2 regions of the Shewanella sp. 10N.286.52.C2 genome follow, and region 2 is predicted to be linked to the other one. Evidence: riboswitches for the same ligand, from Rfam matches in the RefSeq annotation. Region 2 holds a riboswitch; the other holds the start of a gene.
What was found. Region 2 has a riboswitch for cobalamin ahead of BCU94_RS09995 (ABC transporter ATP-binding protein). Riboswitches for the same ligand answer to the same signal wherever they lie in the genome.
Positions count from the first base shown of each region.

Region 1: another riboswitch for cobalamin. It lies ahead of BCU94_RS05340 (TonB-dependent receptor); the one in region 2 lies ahead of BCU94_RS09995 (ABC transporter ATP-binding protein).

Region 1 is NZ_MCTV01000011.1:9,867-20,428, forward strand. It holds gene BCU94_RS05295 (cobyric acid synthase) at 1-356, opposite strand, end outside; gene cobO (cob(I)yrinic acid a,c-diamide adenosyltransferase) at 483-1,067, opposite strand; gene BCU94_RS05305 (hypothetical protein) at 1,154-2,230, opposite strand; gene BCU94_RS05310 (histidine phosphatase family protein) at 2,232-2,921, opposite strand; gene cobU (bifunctional adenosylcobinamide kinase/adenosylcobinamide-phosphate guanylyltransferase) at 2,914-3,438, opposite strand; gene BCU94_RS05320 (helical backbone metal receptor) at 3,435-4,292, opposite strand; gene cobU (bifunctional adenosylcobinamide kinase/adenosylcobinamide-phosphate guanylyltransferase) at 4,295-4,834, opposite strand; gene BCU94_RS05330 (iron ABC transporter permease) at 4,831-5,844, opposite strand; gene BCU94_RS05335 (ABC transporter ATP-binding protein) at 5,831-6,643, opposite strand; gene BCU94_RS05340 (TonB-dependent receptor) at 6,700-8,523, opposite strand; cobalamin riboswitch at 8,642-8,808, opposite strand; gene cobS (adenosylcobinamide-GDP ribazoletransferase) at 9,716-10,489, opposite strand.
Region 2 is NZ_MCTV01000025.1:55,338-65,899, forward strand. It holds gene secA2 (accessory Sec system translocase SecA2) at 1-1,996, shown strand, start outside; gene BCU94_RS09980 (DUF5694 domain-containing protein) at 2,256-3,332, shown strand; gene metH (methionine synthase) at 3,746-7,462, opposite strand; gene BCU94_RS09990 (histidine phosphatase family protein) at 7,760-8,461, shown strand; cobalamin riboswitch at 8,600-8,772, shown strand; gene BCU94_RS09995 (ABC transporter ATP-binding protein) at 8,890-9,777, shown strand; gene BCU94_RS10000 (iron ABC transporter permease) at 9,819-10,562, shown strand, end outside.

The DNA.
Region 1 (10,562 bases), on a different contig from region 2:
CTTTCCAGCACTATCTCTAGCAGCTGCGGTTTAAAGTTGTGGTAATTGACGGCATTCATATCTTCAATTGCTTTACCACGAATGATCACCTGTGCACCTGTATCGGTATTGGGTTTTAGCAGTACTGGATTCATGTGTACGCTTAACGGAAGGTTACACGCTTGTGCCTGCACAGCTTGTGCGCGACCTATTTCGCCGCCGTCTGGCGTGACTGCGCTGTTAAGTGCCATATTTTGTGGTTTGAAAGGGGCGACTTTAATTCCTTTACGTGCCAGAACTCGACAAAGCCCTGCAACCATCAAGCTTTTACCAGCGTCGCTGGTAGTGCCTTGCACCATTAATTTGAATCCGCTCATGGGAGTTGTTCCATTAAAAAATTATTTTGGGCTTGTTTTTAAGCGTCAAAAATTGAATTGATAAATAAGCTGAGCACTTCGGGAAATATCGCTATTAAAGTCGCCCGCAATTTGCGTACCTTTTAATTACCAGTCCAGCCCTTGACGCGCTTTTAAGCCTTGATGGAACGCATGTTTTTCAGGTCTTACTTCACTGACAGTATCAGCGTACTCTTTGAGCTCACGATGGGCTGCTCGACCAGTGATAACCACTGACATTTCAGTTGGTCTTTGTTTCAGTGTGGTAATGATGTCGTCCAGTTCAATAAAGCCCCAAGTGATCATGTAAGTGAGTTCGTCTAATAGCACCAAATCTAAGCTAGGATCGGTAATGAATGATTTTGCTGCTTGCCATGCAATTTGTGCTGCTTGCTTATCAACTTCTTTATCTTCACTATTCCAGCTAAATCCTGTATTCATGGTATGAACTGGTACATTGAGTTGTTCAAGTAAGTTACGCTCACCGCATTCAAGATCGCCTTTAACAAACTGCACTGCCGCGACTTTTTGTTGGTGGCCTAGGGCTCTAAATAAGGTGCCAAATCCACCAGTGGTTTTACCTTTACCATTACCTGTTATCACTAATACTTGACCACGCTCTTCTTGGGCTTTTTCGATGGCCTGGTCAACATGCTCTTTGTGTTGTGCTTGTTTTTTAGGGTTATAGCTCATTATTATTCCTGATACTTTATTCTGGTATATTGATAGCGTTTGCTAGCCTGTTATCACAAGTTATGACTCAAATCCTATTTCCCACATTAGGCCACCGATTCGTTTTCAAGAAATGGTCGCTGGTATTCATTTACGGCCAGTTCAAGCGCCTTAATTATCGCAGGTTCGTTTATCCCTAATGTCTCAGCTAAAACCAGCAGGCCACCTAAGCCGCAGCCCTCTACTACTAGCCCTTGCTCATAGCACTGAAGGCAGCTCATATCAGAGCGTGAAAAATTGGTTGTGTGGGTGGTGATGACATCTTTGTCCCCAAGATGGGATAATACTTGTTTGCCATCGCCATTAAGTACCCACCGAGTGGTGTGGATTAGCACAGGGATGGCTAGAGAGTTGGTTTTTCTTGCCGCCAATAGCGGCGCTACGAACATCATGCCACCAGCAAAAGTTGGCATTGGTAGCTGTGTTGGCCACTGTTTAATTAGTTGGCTGACGGCCAGTTGAATTGGATCGTGAAACCGTGGGTTAGCTAATAAGCGCGTTTCATCAAAATTTTCGCCATCAACACGATATTGGCATTCAAGCTCATTGAGTAGTTGCTGCTTTATAGCTAATTTTTTAGGGTCGATAGTGCTTCCCGCGGGAGACAAATCCATACCAGTAAGTAAGCGTAACCACAGGGTAGAAAAGGTGGTGCCGCCAACTCCGCACTCAGACAAAATACTGATGCAGCCTCTTTGGGCTTGATCCACTAACGAGGGAATTAATGTCGTTTCAATTAACTCAGTGCTATCAATATTTCTGCCACCATGGTGTGATTGTACTAGCCAATCTTCTTGCATGGTGTGCGGCTGACTGACATTAAAGTTATAGCTATGAAATTCAATGTTATAACCATTGCTGGCTAATAACTTTAGTAGCCCTCGAGATAATACTGCCGGACTAATACCACCATTACTTAACAGCCCATCATATTTATCAGCCTCTTTGGACTGCAACTTTTTCAGAGGTAATACCGTGTTGGCTTGCCCATTGGCGATAATTTCACTGTCTCTGGTTGGGGTGAAATGCATTAAATCGGAACCTGCCCCAGCATCAGAAAGTTGATGTAAGCTCGGCAATTGAGTTGCTGCGCAGTTCAAAATGTTAAAACAGATAGTTTTCATTTTAGGCTTCCTTTGGCTGAGTGTCAGCGTGGTAGTTATGCAGTCCTGTCAATTGCGGCCATAGCACCTTGTCATCATCAATAAAGGTATTGATTTGTAGTCGAGCTGCGTAGGAAACCATAAGATTGCTAAGGTGGGCATTGCAATATTGATGGCTGTGGCTATGAGAGGATAGAAACGCTTCAGAGAACTTGTCTATCGAATTTGAATGACATAATAGCCAATGCATAATGATGCGAATAACCCCTGAATGAGTCACAATTAATAAGTGTTGGCCTTGATATTGTCGACTGAGTAACTGAATTTGCTTTACTACTCGTTGCATTAATTGAATGCTTGATTCACCTTGAGGAGGCTGGCTTAAAAAGGGGTTTTGCCAAAATTTAGGGTAGTCAATATCAGTAGCCGCCCACAGCTGTTTAAGCGGCAGACCGTCCCATAAACCGAAGTCCATTTCTTGCCAGTCAGCACAGATAGTTATTGGTACGGCGCTTTCGTGAGCGAGTTGCTGGGCAAATGCGCTACAGCGCTCTAATGGTGAACTAATAATTCTATCAAAGCCTAAACCTATACTACTTTGACGTAGTTGTTGCCAGCCAAGGGCGGTTAATGGTGCATTGGTGCGACCCAGTAAGCAGTCGCTGAGTTGCGGCTGACCATGGCGTAATAAAGTGAACTTAGTGTTATTCATAACTGAGTTCTTTTGGCATTTTTAACGTGTTAGCAATTTTGCTTTGGCAGAAAGTCACCTTGTCAGCGATTTCGGCGATGATTTGGTGCATTTCGCCACTGGCATTAACGAACAGTTGGCTCATTTTATCTTCTGGAATCAAGCTTTGGCCACATTCAGTGCTAACCAGAACGCAATGCGATTGCATATTGGCCAGTGTTTTCGCAAGCTCCTCGATAGCTTGTTTTAGGCAATGTTGTGCCAACAGTTGGTTGGTTAACCACAGGGTTAAACAATCAATTATGATGGTTTGCTCTGGCTTGTCGTGTTTAATTAAGCTAGTGACTAAATCTACTGGCACTTCGAGAGTTTGCCAACTGTCAGGGCGCTGTTGTTTATGTAAGCGGATCCGCTCTTGCATAGATGCACTCGGGCGAGAGGTAGCGATATAGAGCACGGGTAATCGAGTTTGGCTGACTTCTAACTCTGCAAGGGACGACTTGCCACTGCGAGCACCACCTAAATAAAAACTAATCATAATGTTGCCGCTCTTTGATGACGTGCTAAGTCGATTTTCTGGCAAATGTTTATCATTCCTTGAAGTACACGGGGGCCTGTACGGTGAATGAGATCACCTTCTAAGGCGATCACTTGTCCATGCTTTACTGCGGGTAGCTCACTCCAAGTTTCCCAGCGGATTAACTCTTGATTACTGTTGCCGTGATAAATAGGTTTAAAGATCATTTCAGGCATTAATGAAACGACTTGTTCCATGTTGACCTGAGGGTAATCTGAGTGGGCATTTTCAAATATGTTTACCCCTCCGCATCCTGCAAAAATCTCATCCATCCATGAACTGGAGGTTGTCGTTAAAGGGTGAGGCCACACCTGATAAAAAATGCTGATGGGATCTTGATGCTGATATTGTTGACGAATCTCGTTTAGCTGCTGACTGAATTGCGCAGCTTGTTGCTGGGCAAGCTGTTGTTGTCCGGTTAGTTGACCTAATTCAATTAACCTTTTCGGTATATCAGCAAGCTCTGTGACACTGGTATCAATAACAGTAAACCCGAGGCTTTTAATGCGGCTAAGCATTCCCGATGACGTGCTTTCACTGTTGACTATGATGGCGTCGGGATTAAGCATCATTAGGGCTTCGTAATTAACAAAGTCGTAGCGACCAATACGTTTTATATCATTTGCAGCAGCAGGGTAGTCGGCATATTCCACTGTGCCAATAATTCTATCGCCTGCGTCAATACTGAACATCATTTCTACCGCATGGGGTGATAGCACAACGAATCTTTGCTGTGCGCTGTGGGCATATGAAGTAGTCAAGCAGACAAGAAATCCCGCGACAATTAAGCTTATGGGTTTAACGAAAATAGACATAATTAAGCCCTTTCCTTAATAACCATAGGTAGGCCTGCAATTGATACTGTGACCTTATCGACACACTCAGCGATTGATTGGTGTAACCAACCTGATTGGTCGACAAATTCTCGACACAATGCCCCCATAGGGACAACACCTTGACCAACTTCATTACCAATAAGTACTATTTCTCCAGAAAGCGCTTTTATGGTATCGATGAGTTGACGCTTCATTACAGGGTATTGATTCGTAGATTGCTCAGCATCGTGTAGTAAAACATTAGATAACCATAGGGTTAAGCAATCAACCATTATGAGGTTGTCCGCTTGGCTGTGGCGCTGTAGGGTGCTAGCTAGTGCTAAATGGGATTCAACCGTTTGCCAATGGGGCGGACGGTTAGCCTGATGATGAGCGATGCGCTTTGCCATCGCACCATCCTTATTTTGCGCTGTAACAATAACAATGACTTCACCTTGCGTATTGCTTTGCCATTGGGAGGCATAGTTTTGCGCCATTTTACTTTTGCCAGAACGGGCTCCACCAATAATTAACTGCTTCATCTAGTACGACCTTTTTGGCGTTTAATAAGAAGAAAAATAAAGAAAGCACTCCCCATCATGGCGGTCATAACGCCAACAGGGAGCTCTTGGCTAGGTAAAATTACCCGCGAAAGAATATCGACAGAGACCATTAAAATGGCGCCCATCATGGCGGTAATAATGAGGCTAGCTGGGTGAGCTGCACCGACTAACATTCTTGAAATGTGAGGCACCATCAAGCCAACAAAGCCTATTCCTCCACAAGTTGCCACCAAAGATGAGGTAATTAATGCGGTTAGCATTAGCATGCCTAACCGTAATGGCAGTACTGCCACCCCTTGGGTGTGGGCGCTTTCATTGCCTGCCATTAATGCATGCAAAGGTCGCTGAAATTGGAAAACAATAATGCTACCAAGCACTACAATGATGCTGGGGTACAATAAGGTGGACCAAGTAGCATTAGCAAAGCTGCCTAAAGACCAAAACAAAACAGCTTGTATGGCTTGTTGATCGCTAAAATAAAGAATGAGGTTGGCGATAGATGAGAGCAAAAATGAGATTGCAACCCCAGACAATACAAGGGTTTCAACTTGCCCATCACGGGACATGACCATGACGACTGCTACTGCAATTAATGAACCTAAAAAGGCGCAAACAGCCAATGGTAGAAACATTATTCCGCCAGTTAACGCCAAAATAGCGCCTAATGCTGCCCCTGAACTAATACCAAACAGGTATGGGTCGGCAAGTGGATTACGAGTGACACATTGTAATACCGAGCCTGATATGGCTAGTCCTGCGCCGCAGAGCATCGCCATAATTGCCCTTGGCATACGTAACTCAATAATAATACGGTCAGAAATAGCTAAAGAACCTGTTGCAGCCTCTGATATGTCAGCGGCCCGAAGAATCGCGCCTATAACATCATTAAACTCAATATTTGCGGTACCAATAACAATGGCAAATACTGGACTAATGAGCACTAACGGAGTAAGAATAAATAGCAATTTTTTTGCATTAAACAGCCGCATATAAAGCCTCAGAATAATGGTATGTGATCCGAGGGTTCTCATTAGTTGGATGACGATCAATATGGGCATTTACGCCATAGATATGGCGAATATTATCTTCAGACATCACTGCTGAAGGCGGGCCATTTTTGACTAAACGACCTTCTTTGAGAAATAGCATTTGATCGCAAAAGGCGCTGGCTAAATTAAGGTCATGAATTGTGGCGATAACAGTAATATTTAACGATTTAATTAATGTGAGTACTTCGAGTTGGTAACGGATATCAAGGTGATTGGTAGGCTCATCAAGCAATAAAATTTCTGGCTTTTGTAATAGGGCTCTGCCAATCAGTAAGCGTTGTTTTTCTCCACCAGATAAGTGCTCGAAAATATGCTCGCCTTTATCTGACAAGTTAACTTGCTCAAGCACTTCATCAATGATCCGTTGCTCTTTTTTATAGTCAATAGCTTGCCACCATTTATGCTGGCTAACTAAGCCCGTTGCCAGTAATTGGCGGCAGGTGACAGAAAACCCTGATGGAGGGTGTTGCAGCACGACAGCAACTTTTGCTGAAAATTGACGACGAGAGATGTCATTAATATTGACCCCGTCAAGATAGATTTCGCCAGTTGATGGCTTTAGGTATTTATAAATACAGCGCAGTAATGTGGATTTACCAACACCATTAGGGCCTAAAATACCAATAGTCTCTCCTTTATTTACCTTGAAGTTCAGTTGTTGCAATACATTTTTATCAGCGCAACTCCAACTTAAGTTATTAACTGATAGGTGTTCTATTGTGTGGTTATTTACTGTCATTAGTATTCCACTTAGGCGTCAATAGCGCTGACGCCTAAGTCTTAGTTAGGACATAATTAGAAAGCTTGGTAACTCAAGCTCACAAAATATTCCATCCCTGGATTGTTGTAGTTGCTGACGGTCATATAGTCATCATCAAGTATGTTGTTGGTTTTCACACGTAGTTGCCATTTGTCGTTAAACCAATATCCCATGCTGACATCGACCCTATGGTAAGCATCAAGGTGTTGGCCGTAACCTGAATAGCGTTTGCCTTGATAGTGATAGCTTACGAGTAGGTCAAAGTGTTCCCATTGATAGCCCACACTATAATCAAACTCGTGCTCACTACGGCCAACAAGTTCTTCATCATTTTTAGTGTCTTTGGCATCTAAATAGGTGTACGAAATCCGGTGGTCTAATTGCCACAGCTTGGTATTTAACGATAACTCTAAGCCTTTTATCTTGGCTTCATTGATGTTGGCAGGTTTCCATATGTAACCATCTTCATCAATCGGTGCCCAAGCAATGAGGTTATTAATATCGTTTTGGAATAAACTGATATAACCTTGAATAGCAGAGCCCCTATAATTAAGGGTTAATTCATAGCTTTCAGAGGTTTCGGAGGATAAATCTGGGTTTCCTGTTCCAGGCCAGTATAAGTCATTAAAAGTAGGTGCTTTAAAGCCTGTGCCTGTGCTTGCCGTTAAGCGCCATTGATCAGAAAAGTTATAGGCTGCACTTAAATTATAAGAAGTTTCATTGTCGATATTTTCAACGTCATCATATCGAACAGCCCCTTCAAATAGAACGTTATGCCATTGGTATTGAGCCAGCGCATAAATTCCCCAAACTTCTCGTTCATTGACAGCATAATCCCCATTTACGGACTCGTTATACCAATCCACTCCGCCGATAACAGTCAGTTCATTAGATGCTTTAAATTGGTTTGTCCAATTTATTTGATCGCGAGTTGTTTCGTATTTTTGTCTCGCGACATCCGGGTTATCACCGCGAAAATTGACATTTGATTCTTGAGATTGACCAATATTTAATTTACTCGTGAGTTGCTCGCCCTGATATTGGGTGCCAACATTCCACATATAATTGTCAAAATCAGCTTGGTCAGTGCCGCCACTGGCGTAAATATCATCGTGTTCGCTATTACCAGTGTCATATTGTAGACTCCAGTTAATATCCCATTGGTCCGAGATATTTTGCAAACCCGCTACAGTTAATCCTATGCGGTCATAGCCATCATCATCAGCTTCTTCTGGTGCGCCATTATGGATATTATATCCATCTGAACGTTCACTGTTTACTGTGATAGTACTTTGACCATCACCATGTGCAACTCCCGCACCTACAGTGCCTCGTAGATAGTTATTACTACCTAACTCGGTACTGGCAAACCATTCACCACCATTAAGTTGGCGAGTAAATATTTGTATTACACCGCCAATAGCATCACTGCCCCAAATAGAAGCTCTAGGGCCTTTTATGACTTCTATCCGCTCAATATTTTGTGGAGAAAGGGAGCCAAAATTGACAGCGTTTAGGGGGGCAGATCCAACCCTTAAACCATCAATAAGCACCAATGAATGCCCTGAGCTGGTGCCTCGTATACTCACTGAAGCCGTTTGTCCAGCCCCACCATTTCGAGTCACACTTAAACCTGGTAATGCTTCTAGAACATCAACTACTGATTTGGGATTAAGCACATCAATTTCTTCACGTTCAATGGTATTAATTACCGTAAGTTGTGAGTCTGGTGTGCTCTCAAAACGTGTTCCAGTGACCACGATTGTTTCATGCACTGGGACTGCAGGTGCTGCAGCATTTACACTGTAAGTTTGAAAAATAGCTAATGTGATAGCTGATAAACGCAGTTTAAAACTCATTATTGTTGCCTTGTTATGCTGAGTTTAAAATAGCGGGAGATGCGCTGCTTGTTAATAATTGAGTAACTAGTAGCGAATAGAAAAAATCCAATCTTTCTATGTCTCAAGAAACCCGCTTGAGTACATCGAACAATTAGGTCGGTCTCCTGGCTCACAGCATCTAGAAATACACCTTCCCGATATAAAGTCAGTGGTAAAAAGTATTTCGCTCTGTTTACAGTTGCAGGTACAGCTGTGGGGTCTCACCACATTCCCAAAAATAACACCCTAATTGTATTGATAGTGATAAAGCTTGTTCGCACAACTCATTGTTGTGAACTGTTACTTTACCCATCGATGATGTGGTGGAATATAATCAATTATTGGTAGTTGGAATGTGAAAATGGTCACAGGTTTATTTATATGGACTAAAGTGTGTGACTTTTAACAGTACTTTTGTGGTGAGACTTTATGGGGCGGTTTTTCTTGCTTTAAATATGAGCTATTTTTACTTGTAATAAGATTTAGGTTGAAAATTAATTTTATAATATGTTTAAATTACTGTTAAAAGTAACATATTAAAAATTAATAAGTATTGCTATTATTTGTTGTGAGAGTTGTTTTACGCATATCGTAATAGAGATGTTTAAAACAATATTCACAACATTTGAATGTAACCATAATTGTTTGGTTTATTCTTATTTTGATATCGTTTTTTCTGCAAGTTAAATGTTATTTGAAGTCATATTTTTATATTGTGGCTTTTTTGATATTTTTTAATATATACTTCCACCCAAAGTATATGGTAAAACTGAGTAATAACTTCATCACTCTTACTTGGTAACCCTGCATTATGAGGTTAGAGGCATCTAACCTCATTTTTTTTGAGGCTAAATTTTCATCACGGAACCTATGTGTAATTTTATACATTATAGGTTGTTTACGCTTAAGTGTGATTGCTATAATGCAAATGTTAGCAGTGAGACTTTTAAACTAGATAGGAAAGTTAGCTGCTGAGGAACGTGTTTTTATTTTTTAAATAAAGACTCTCTATAAATTAATCAGCAACTGGCTGAAATAAAAATATTAAGTTTTATCACTTTTAAACTAAAGGGTTTTCCATCACCTTAATATTTTTTACTTTAACATGTTAAGTGCACTAATCCTGTCTGGTTTTGATTTGTAATCACTAGTTTCAATAAGTATTAATATACTAATATGTCCAAATAACAAAGCAAATATAAGTTAATAACTCTATTACTTGCTGCGTTGCGCCAAGGGTGTCACCTGTATATCCATTTATTTGTTTTTTCATTAACTTGAGTAATAAAACAAAAGCTATCAACCAAGTTGCTAGTAATAATAAAGTTAAGCTGCTTGGCAGTAAAAGCAATCCAGGGAAACCACATGCAGTTAGTATCAATAATGTGTTGTAGTTGATAGTATTTGATTTTTGTGGTGTTTTGTTTTCCCCTATACGTGCATATTCAAGAAAGAATGGCACCATGCCAGAGATAGCTCTGCTAGCACCATGTGCAGTTATTAATGCGAGCATGACTTGCTGCATACTGAGTAGCTGCAGGCTACTCAGTTTTATTGCAAAGGTTGATATTAATGCAAGTACCCCATAGGTGCCAATCTGGCTATCTTTCATTATTGCTAACTTTCTGCTTTTATCCCAACCTCCACCAAAGCCATCAGCGAGATCGGCCAAGCCATCTTCATGAAAGGCACCGGTTGCAAGGATGAGTATTACCAAAGTCACAACGCACGCAAGGGAATGAGGAACTACTAAGCTAAGTGCAAAGTATACAGCTGCGCCAAAAAAACCTATAAAAAGACCAACCAATGAAAACCAACGACTAGCAGCCGCCACAGTCTTTTCATGAAACATCATGTGATTTGTAAAAGGAAAGCGTGTTAGAAAACTAATGGCTGCAAGAACTTCATTAAATATATTGTTTTTTTTTATGTCTAAGTTACTCATAACTTGTTTTTTCTCTTTAATCTTGTGGGGTTAGTGATAGAGTATTTTAAGATTACTATTTATGGTTTGCATA
Region 2 (10,562 bases):
AGCTGCCCCCGTTATTGTTAACGCGTTAGCTGGCCGCAAAGTTCACGTACTCACCTTTAATGACTATTTGGCCAAACGAGATAGTCACTTTTTACAGCCCCTCTATCAATTTTTTGGTTTGAGCGTGGGTATGATCCAAGCTGGCATGTCGGGTAAACAACGGAGAAAAGCTCATGCCTGCGACATTGTTTATGCCACAGCCCGAGAAGTTGGCTTTGATTATTTACGTGATCAGTTGGTGCATTATAAACAGCAAAAAGTATTGTCGGAGTTGGATGTTGCCATTGTTGATGAAGCCGATTCGATTCTAATTGACGAAGCCCGTATTCCTCTGGTTATTTCAGGTGATATTCACCAAAACAATGATCAACTGACGCGCATTGCGACGGTGATTAAACAACTAGACAAAACAAACGATTATGCGGTCGATGAATTTAGCACCTCTGTTCATTTGACGGACAGCGGCAGTCGTAAAATAGAGCAACAATTTGGCTGTAAAAACCTGTTTGATATCGATAATTTGCCCTTGCTGACCAGCGTCAATCTAGCACTGCACGTCGAGGTTTTGCTAGTCAAAGATATAGATTACATAGTCAAAGACAACTGCATCAAACTGGTTGATGAATTCACCGGCAGAATTGCCGAAAAACACCGCTGGCCTGATGGTATGCAATCGGCATTGGAATCCAAAGAAGGTCTGCCAGTCAAAAAGGAAGGTCAAACCCTAGGTTCAATCACCTTGCAACATTTGATGTGTTTGTTTAAGAAAGTGAGCGGCATGACCGGCACCGCGGTGTTGGCAGCGCAAGAGTTTGAGCTGTTATACCAATTAAAAACCTGTGTTATTCCACCGCGTAAACCCTGCATTAGAATAGACAAGCCAGATCGGGTGTTCAGTACAAAAGCCGAAAAAACCATTGCCATTTGCAATGAAATATCCTTGATTCAACGTACAGGGCAACCTGTTTTGGTGGGCACGCCCAATGTCCGCGAGTCTGAAAACTTATATGCTTTGTTAGTTGAAAAAGGGATTGAGTGTTGTCTGCTCAATGCTAAAAATGATGAGCAGGAAGCCCAAATAATTGCTCAGGCAGGTGCTTGGGGGGCCGTCACCATCTGTACCAACTTGGCCGGACGCGGTACAGATATTTTACTGGGGGCAAAAGACACTGCAAGCAATATACAAGTAAAAAAGGCAGGTGGCCTGCATATTATCGGCACTAGCCGATTTGAGTCGAGACGGATAGATGATCAATTACGTGGACGGGCGGCAAGGCAAGGCGAGCCTGGGTCTTCGCAATATTTTGTCAGCCTTGAAGACAAATTGTTTAATCACTTGGGGCAGGATGGCTTGTTGTCTGGCAAAAGTGACACTGGGGAGTTGCTATCCAATGCCCGTATCAGCAAAAAAATTGCGCACGGCCAGCGAGTGCTAGAAGGCGCGAATCTTGATAGACGCAAAGCGTTATACAAATACAGTGATTTGGTTGAACAGCAAAGGCAAATGATCCACCAACTACGGAATGACATTTTACAGGGGGAAGGGGCTGAAGAGTTTAAAAGCAAAGTCACATCGCGTTGGCAAAATCTCAGTACAGTCGTGAGCGATGAAAAGCTCAATGAAGCCCTGAATATTGTAGTTATGCACGCCATCGACAAGCTATGGGTCCAGCATTTGTCTGAGATTGACTATATCAAAGAAGGCATTAATTTAGTGGGGACAGCGGGCTCCAGTTTTATGTTAAGTGGTAACGAGCCTTACCATGTGTTTATCCATCAGGTGCAGCAAGTTTTTGAACAATTATTGGCAGAATTAAAAACTGCGGTGGTTGATTTGTTCAATAACCTTGCCATAGACGAAAACGGGATTAATCCCAACAGTGAATTATTTGCAATGACAAAATCGACCTCATCATATGTGGTCGCTGATAATCCATTTGACGCTGTAGACAGACAGTTTATAGCCAGTATATGGAAGAAGTTGAAGTTAGAATAAAATTTATTGGAGGTAGAGAAACTAACTTCGATTGTAGGAACATGTTGGGGAAAATGAATATTTTGCGTCAGAGTATACAAACTCAAACACCGCCGCAGTCTCCAATACTTTTTAATAATGGGTGGCATGTTAAGTATTGTTGTAGATAATAATAAAAGTATATCCCAATGAAAGGTAAGTTATTAAAAATTGTAATTTTTTCTATTATGGTATGTTCTTTTTTCATTATTAGAGTGAGTCGAAGGTTAAGGATAACAGAATGATAAGAGTCATTTTTGCAGCTCTGGTTTTATTACCTAGCTTGGTAAATGCACAGCAAGGTATACAAAGTCTAAATGCACGTGTTAAACAGAAGACTGAGGTAATGGTCTTAGGAACGATGCATTTAAAAAGTATTAAAGAAGAGATCGACCTGTCTGAAATTAGAGGTTATTTAGGTAAATTTAAACCAACAGCTATTGCAGTCGAATCACTTCGAGGTGAAGATATTTTTACAATGCTTAATGGCTCTGTTGAATATCATGAAACTTTAACAAGCTTTGTGGGTGATGAACTACTGAGTATCGCAAAAAAAGAACAATCATCATTAGGACTTTCTGCCACTGAAGCAATACAGAAAATGAAACAGTTTGAAATAGTAAATAATTTGTCCGATGAAAAGCGAATCGAACTTATAAGACTATCTATTGCAGGCTACTACCCTGATACAGCAACACTACACTGGTTAAAATTAACAGAAAATGACACTTCTCAATTGTCCTCAGATTTAAAAGCCTATCTTAATGCGCGTGCTACAAAAAATAATGAAACACTCAATATCGCAATTAACTTAGCTTTAAGTGAGGGCATAAATACGATCTACCCTATTGATGACCATCTTGATAAAGATATGTATCAAGACATGGTTAAAAGGTTAATGCCATCTTATAGTAAATCCCAAGCAGGAAATGAACTTCAAAAAAGTACGTTTATAACTAAATCTCAAGCTTTGCAAAAACACGCAATACAAACAGGGGATTGGCTGCCTTTATACCTTTGGTTGAATAGCCCTGAACAAAGCTCTCAAGTTATTGGGCAAGAGTGGAGTATGTTTGTTGATAAAGATTTAGATGTTGAACCTGCGTTAGCTAGAGTTGCTTTATGGGAAGTTAGAAACCTAAATATGGTGTCTCACATCATGAGAGTGGTTGCGAGTGAGATTGGCGGACGAATTGTCATTATTGTAGGTGCATCTCATCGGGTATTTTTCGAAGAATACCTTTCAAAAATGATAGGTGTTGAAGTAATACCGTTTTCTGACTACGTAACTGAATATGTTGGGTCAGAATCAAAGTAAATACTCAATCGCCACAAATAAACCCAAATCGAAGAGATTGAATATCAGGTGTAAGCGCGGCTGTGACCGTCCATGATATGGCGAAGTTTCACAGTGTGAAACGTTCTGAGCGAGCGGCATGGATGCCGAACTGGCCGTTTAACAAGGATGTTATTCGTCATGGCCGAGCTTTCAGGGACCTTTTGACTTATATAAAGAGTGCAGCGTGTCACAGCTGTGCTTGCACGAAAGCCTGCGGCAGGCAATTGATAACCATGAAGGTGCGATTTTAGAATAATAGCCGATACCTTAAAGGCTAAACGCCAGGTATAAAAAATGTGGCCTAGTGGCCACATTTTTAATCCAAACGAAGTTTGGAAACCTAAAGAGTAACCTTATGATTACTCAGGATCACTCTCTATTCAGGGTCACTCTTACTCAGGATCATAATCCAACACGGGTGCCAACCACTTCTCCGCTTCAGCCAATGTCATGCCTTTACGCTTGGCATAATCCTCAACTTGATCGCGGCCAATATTGGTCACCCCAAAGTAACGTGATTTCGGGTGAGCAAAGTACCAACCTGATACCGCAGCGGTTGGAAACATGGCATAACTTTCAGTGATATTAAGGTTAATCGTTTCATCGGGTTTTAGTAAATCCCATAACAAGCCTTTTTCAGTATGATCAGGACAGGCTGGGTAACCAGGTGCTGGGCGAATACCTTTGTATTTTTCACGAATAAGGGCTTCGTTATCCAATACTTCATCTGCAGCGTAACCCCAAAACTCTTTTCGTAACCGTTCATGCATACGCTCTGCAAAGGCTTCAGCTAAACGGTCGGCTAGGCACTTAAGCATAATGGCGTTGTAGTCATCATGGTTGGCTTCAAAACGTGCCACATGTTCATCAATGCCGTGGCCTGCGGTGACAGCAAAGCCGCCCATGTAGTCGGCGACGCCTGAGTCTTTTGGCGCGACAAAATCAGATAAACAGAAGTTGTCATTGCCCACACGTTCAAGCTGCATCCGCAAGTGATGGGTGGTCATTTCAACCGTGGTGCGTGTTTCATCTGTGTATAGCTCAATGTCGTCATGGTTAACGGTATTGGCAGGGAATAAGCCAATGACCGCTTTGGCAGTAAGCCATTTTTCACTGATGATGGTTTCAAGCATGGCTTTACCATCGGCATAGAGCTTACGGGCTTCTTCACCGACAATTTTATCATCTAAAATTTCAGGGAAGTGACCATGCAGCTCCCAGCTTCTGAAAAACGGCGTCCAATCGATGCGATCCACTAGATCTTCTAGTGGGTAATCATCAAATACTTGGCGGCCCAATTTGTTCGGTTTAAATGGGGTGTAGTTATCCCAATCGTGTTTACAGCGGTTTTCACGGGCAGCGTCAATTGACACTATGGTTTTGCGTTTGGTTTGTGATAACCGCTTTTCACGCATGATGTCGTATTCAGCATAGGTTGCATCAATGGTGGGCTGGCGAGTGTCGTTATTTACCAGTTTTGACACCATAGGCACTGCGCGCGAGGCATCGGCAATGTAAATTGCACCATGTGGATAATGTGGGGCAATTTTTACTGCGGTATGAATTTTCGAGCAGGTTGCACCACCAATAATCGCCGGAATGGTTAACCCTTCTCGGTGGAAGGTTTTGACGTTATGTACCATTTCATCAAGGCTTGGGGTAATAAGCCCTGACATACCAATAATATCAATATTGTGCTCTTTTACGGCTTCGAGGATTTTTTCAACTGACACCATGACGCCTAGGTCGAACACTTCAAAGCCGTTACAGGCTAGCACCACGCCGACAATGTTTTTACCAATATCGTGCACGTCACCTTTTACGGTAACCATTAAAATTTTACCGTTTGATTGACCTTCAACTTTTTCCGCTTCAATGTATGGGTTTAAATAAGCCACGGCTTTTTTCATTACCCGGGCTGATTTAACGACTTGCGGCAGAAACATTTTGCCTGAGCCAAATAAGTCACCGACCACATTCATCCCATCCATTAATGGCCCTTCAATCACATCAAGTGGGCGGGTGGCAGCGGCGCGCGCTTCTTCGGTGTCTTGGTCGATAAACTCAGTAATGCCTTTCACTAAGGCGTGGGATAAGCGCTCATTAACGGGCAGACTACGCCAAGCTAAGTCTTCCTTTTTAGCCACTTGTTTGCCGTCACCACGAAAACGCTCAGCAACATCTAGTAGTTGCTCAGTATTGCTTGAGTCGGCAACGGGGCAAGGTAAATTCAGTACCACATTTTCGACTTTTTCTTTTAAGTCTTTGTCGATGTCATCAAATATGGCTAACTGACCTGCGTTAACGATACCCATGTCCATGCCCGCTTGAATCGCGTGGTATAAAAACACCGCATGAATGGCTTCGCGGACTGGGTTGTTACCACGAAACGAGAACGAGACGTTTGACACACCGCCAGAAATCATTGCATGGGGTAGAGTGGCTTTAATGTCTTTAATGGACTCAATAAAATCGACGGCGTAGTTATCGTGCTCGTCAATGCCGGTGGCAATGGCAAATATATTCGGGTCGAAAATGATGTCTTCTGGGGCAAAGCCAACCACATCAACCAGTATGCGATAGGCGCGGGTACAGATTTCGGTTTTACGGGCGCGGGTATCGGCTTGGCCATCTTCATCAAATGCCATCACAATAGCGGCTGCGCCATAGCGTTTCACTAAGGTGGCTTGCTGAATAAAGGCTTGTTCACCTTCTTTCATCGAAATGGAGTTAACAATCGACTTGCCTTGAACGCATTTAAGGCCAGCTTCAATCACGTCCCATTTTGATGAGTCGATCATGATAGGCACCCGAGAAATATCAGGCTCTGAGGCGATTAAGTTCAAGAACTTTTTCATCGACTCGACGCCATCAAGCATACCTTCATCCATGTTGACATCGATGATTTGTGCGCCGTTTTCAACTTGCTCACGCACGACATCTAGGGCCTCTTCAAACTTTTCTTCTTTGATTAAGCGCAGGAACTTGGCTGAACCTGTAACGTTGGCACGCTCGCCGACGTTAACAAATAATGAGTTGCCATCAATGGTTAATGGCTCAAGCCCTGATAAGCGACAGGCAACGGGAATATCAGGTATGACACGTGGCTCATGGCTGATAACGGCATCGCGAATAACACTAATGTGCGCTGGTGTACTACCACAACAGCCACCCACAATATTGAGCATGCCTTCCCGTGCCCAATCACTGATCACTTCGGCCATTTCTTCTGGGGTTTCATCGTAACCACCAAACTCATTAGGTAAGCCAGCGTTAGGGTGGGCAGAAACATAACATTCTGCAATCCGTGATAACTCTTCAACGTAGGGACGCAACTCTTTTGGGCCAAGGGCGCAGTTAAGGCCAATGGATAATGGTTTGATATGGCGCAGTGAGTTGTAAAAGCCTTCGGTGGTTTGCCCAGTTAGGGTACGACCTGAAGCATCAGTAATGGTGCCTGAAATCATCACAGGTAGACGATCACCAATTTGATCAAACACTAATTCGATGGCAAATAATGCGGCTTTGGCGTTGAGGGTATCAAAGATGGTTTCGACCATGATGATATCTGCGCCGCCATCAATTAATGCACGGGTTGATTCAACATAGGCTTCGACTAACTCATCAAAGCTGATATTACGAAAACTGGGGTCGTTCACATCTGGGCTGATAGAGCAAGTGCGGTTGGTTGGCCCAAGCACTCCTGCAACATAGCGTTTAATACCCGTTTGCGCAGTAACGTCATCAGCGGCTTCACGGGCAACTTTGGCGCCTTCAAGGTTAATTTCTGCTGACAACGACTGCATGTCGTAATCGGCCATAGCAATCGTGGTGGCATTAAAGGTATTGGTTTCAATAATGTCAGCACCCGCTAACAGGTATTTAGTGTGGATATCTTTAATGATTTGGCGTTGGCTTAGCACCAACATGTCGTTGTTGCCTTTTACGTCACAGTGCCAGTCTTTAAAACGCTCACCACGGTAGTCTTCTTCTTCCAGTTTGTAGTCTTGAATCATTGTGCCCATGGCACCATCGAGGATAACTATGCGCTGTTTTAGCGTATTTGTAAGTTGTTCAAGTACCTGACTGTAGGAAGTCGACTTCGCCATAACGTATTACCTTAATTGCTTTTATGCTAATCACTTAATCGAGCGTTAAATAACACGCTAACTTAAGTAGTTAGTGGATTGTGTTAACGGTTTTAGATGAAATAAGCATACCTTTATTTATGCTTTTATAGGGCAGAATAATGCGAAATCCCCTGTAATAAAATTCATCTTAAAATATTTTGTTTGGACATTTAAACGTATAGACGTCCATAATACGTTTAAATAGATTGTAAGAGCAAGCCCATTGCTCACACTAAAAACATAAGCCAATTGAAACGGCCGATGGAGTCTCCTTAGATGAAGCAAGCTAAGATAATATTGTTACGCCATGGCCAATGTGAGGGCGACAGTATTTTGCGGGGTAAAACCGATGTGGCGCTAACTGATTTGGGGCTAACGAACATGCACCAGAGTGCGGCTAAGCTAGGGCTATTAGGTTGTTTGCCATCACTGCAGCTATACAGTTCGCCTTTGGTGCGCTGCCATGCGTTTGCCGCTGAATTAGCGCAGCAGTTAAACCAAGTGAGTGCTGATTTAGCTTTACAGGTTGAGATAATGTCTCAATTACAGGAAATTGATTTTGGCTTGTGGGACGGAAAAAGCTTTGCAGAGCTTTATCAGCATAGCGCTAAAGCGTTAGACGCCTATTGGGATAACCCTTGGGAGCATGGCGCGCCCCAAGCTGAGCCCATGGCTGAATTTGAACAAAGGGTGGCGCAGGCTTTTGCGCAAATAACCTTGCAAGCTTACAACTTGGCTAAAGCTCATACTGCTGAGGCTAATAGTGCTAAGGCAACAGCATCAGCCACTGCTCTGGTAGTGACTCACGGTGGAGTTATCCGTCATATTATCGCTTTGGTGTTAGGGCTTGAGCGCTGTAAAGGGCTATATGGACAACTGAATATAGATTATGCCGCGACGGTAACCATTGATGTGTTTTGGCCTGAAGCTGATGATAAATCGACTAAACCCGTCTATCGTTTAAACTGGAATAATTAGTTTTAGCCTAAAATTAGCAGAAAAAACTAACTTCACTTAGGCAGATATACCGTACAATATAAGCCGCATTTATTAAGTGCAATAAAATTTCAAATTAAGTCAATTTAGCTGCAGTTGAGTGCTTGTGTGAAATGCTTTAAGCAACACCAGTATCAAGCGGTTCGCTAAATGAGTAGGGAATCGAGAACTAGCCTAAATGCTGTTTAGCTCGAACTGTACCCGCAACTGTAAAATAGCATCTCATCACTTGTAAGATAAGTGATTAATGAATGCCATTAAGTCAGATACCTAGCTTAGTTTTTCTTGCTGAATTAGCAGCACCTAACAACAACTTGAGCGGGTAACTCAGGCGGAGTTTGTATCGTGATCAGTATTAAAACCCCAGATGTGGCTAAACATGCCTCTTGGATAACCGCAGGGGTAGTATCTTGACTACTGCGGCATTAACAGTTGATCAGCTAAGCTGGTCAGTTGCAGACAATGAGATCCTTTCTCAAGTCAGTTTTGCCTTGCAACGTGGTGAAATGCTAGGGCTTATTGGCCCTAATGGTGCGGGTAAATCCAGCTTACTGCGCTGCTTGTATCGCTATATCACCCCTGATGCTGGCAAAATCAGCTTATTTGGCGATAATATTAATGGTTTTTCTCATAAACAATTGGCCACTAAGGTTGCCGTTGTGCAGCAAGAGTCACCCCATTATTTTGATATGACCACCCATCAACTGGTTTCTATGGGCTTAACGCCCCATAAAGGCCTTTTTGAAACCAATACCCAAGCAGATGCAGATGATATTGCCAAGGCGCTGGCTAAAGTGGGTCTTGAGCACAAAGCCTTGCAGCAATATGAGCAGTTATCTGGCGGTGAAAAACAGCGGGCATTAATTGCACGGGCTATCGTGCAAAAGCCGCAGTTATTGATCCTTGATGAGCCGACTAATCATTTAGATATTCGCTATCAAATCCAAATTCTTGAGTTGGTTAGGCAACTTGGCATTAGCGTGATTGCCTCTATTCACGATCTTAATTTAGCCAGCGCAATGTGCGATAGATTGCTGTTACTTGATCAAGGAAAGTGCATCGCTCAAGGTTTACCTGATGAAGTATTAACAGAAACCATTTTGGGGAACGTGTTTGATGTTTGCTGCCAAATATCAAGTCACCCACAGCACGGTAAACCGTTAATTACTTATTTTTATGGTTATCAAAGTCATTATGACAATGCTAATCAAAACACTTGTCAAAGCTCGCAGCAAAACGCATATCCAAGCTCTGAACAAAAACATGGCCAATCAAACCACGGGCAGGGCGATAAATGACAGCCATTGATGCCACACAATCAGTGAAGCTAGCAAAGCAGATGAGTTTAAGTTTTAAGCATAAGCTACTGCTGTTTGTTACTGCCATAGTGACCTTAGTTACTCCAATCGCCGCGGCAAGTTTCGGCGCTGCTAATATCAGTTTTGAACAAGTCGTTAGCTTGTTTGCTAATTTGGCATTAGGTACAGGTGAAACAGATTCACTAACGCAGCGGATTGTGTTTGAGCTGCGTTTTCCAAGAATTATTTTAGCCTTTGTGGCAGGCGCAGGTTTGGCGCTTGCGGGCAGTGTATTGCAAACGGTGACACGTAACCCGTTGGCGGATCCCTATTTATTTGGTATTAGCTCTGGGGCGTCATTTGGGGCGGTATTAGTGCTGAGCTTTTTTGGCAGCCAAGGCTTAGTGCTGCAATGGTTAGGAGAGTCTTCTGGTCATCTTGCCAATGCCATTTTAAGTTCAGGCTTATTCAGTAATGATGCCTGGTGGTCTTGGTCATCCATTAGTTTACCAATTGGCGCTTTTATTGGTTCGAGTTTATCTGTGCTGTTGGTATTAGGTTTATCTGGTTTTGGTCGTGCTAGCCAAGTTGAGCGGATGCTATTGTCTGGGGTGGCCACCTCTTTCATGTTCGGCGCGCTAACCAGTTTGGTACTGTATTTTTCAAGCCCTCAAGCGGCGGCTTCAGTATTATTTTGGAGTTTGGGCAGCTTTGCTAAAGCTAGCTGGGCAGGCCTGGTTATCCCATCTGTGGTGGTAGTTTGCAGCATATTAATTATTTTAGCT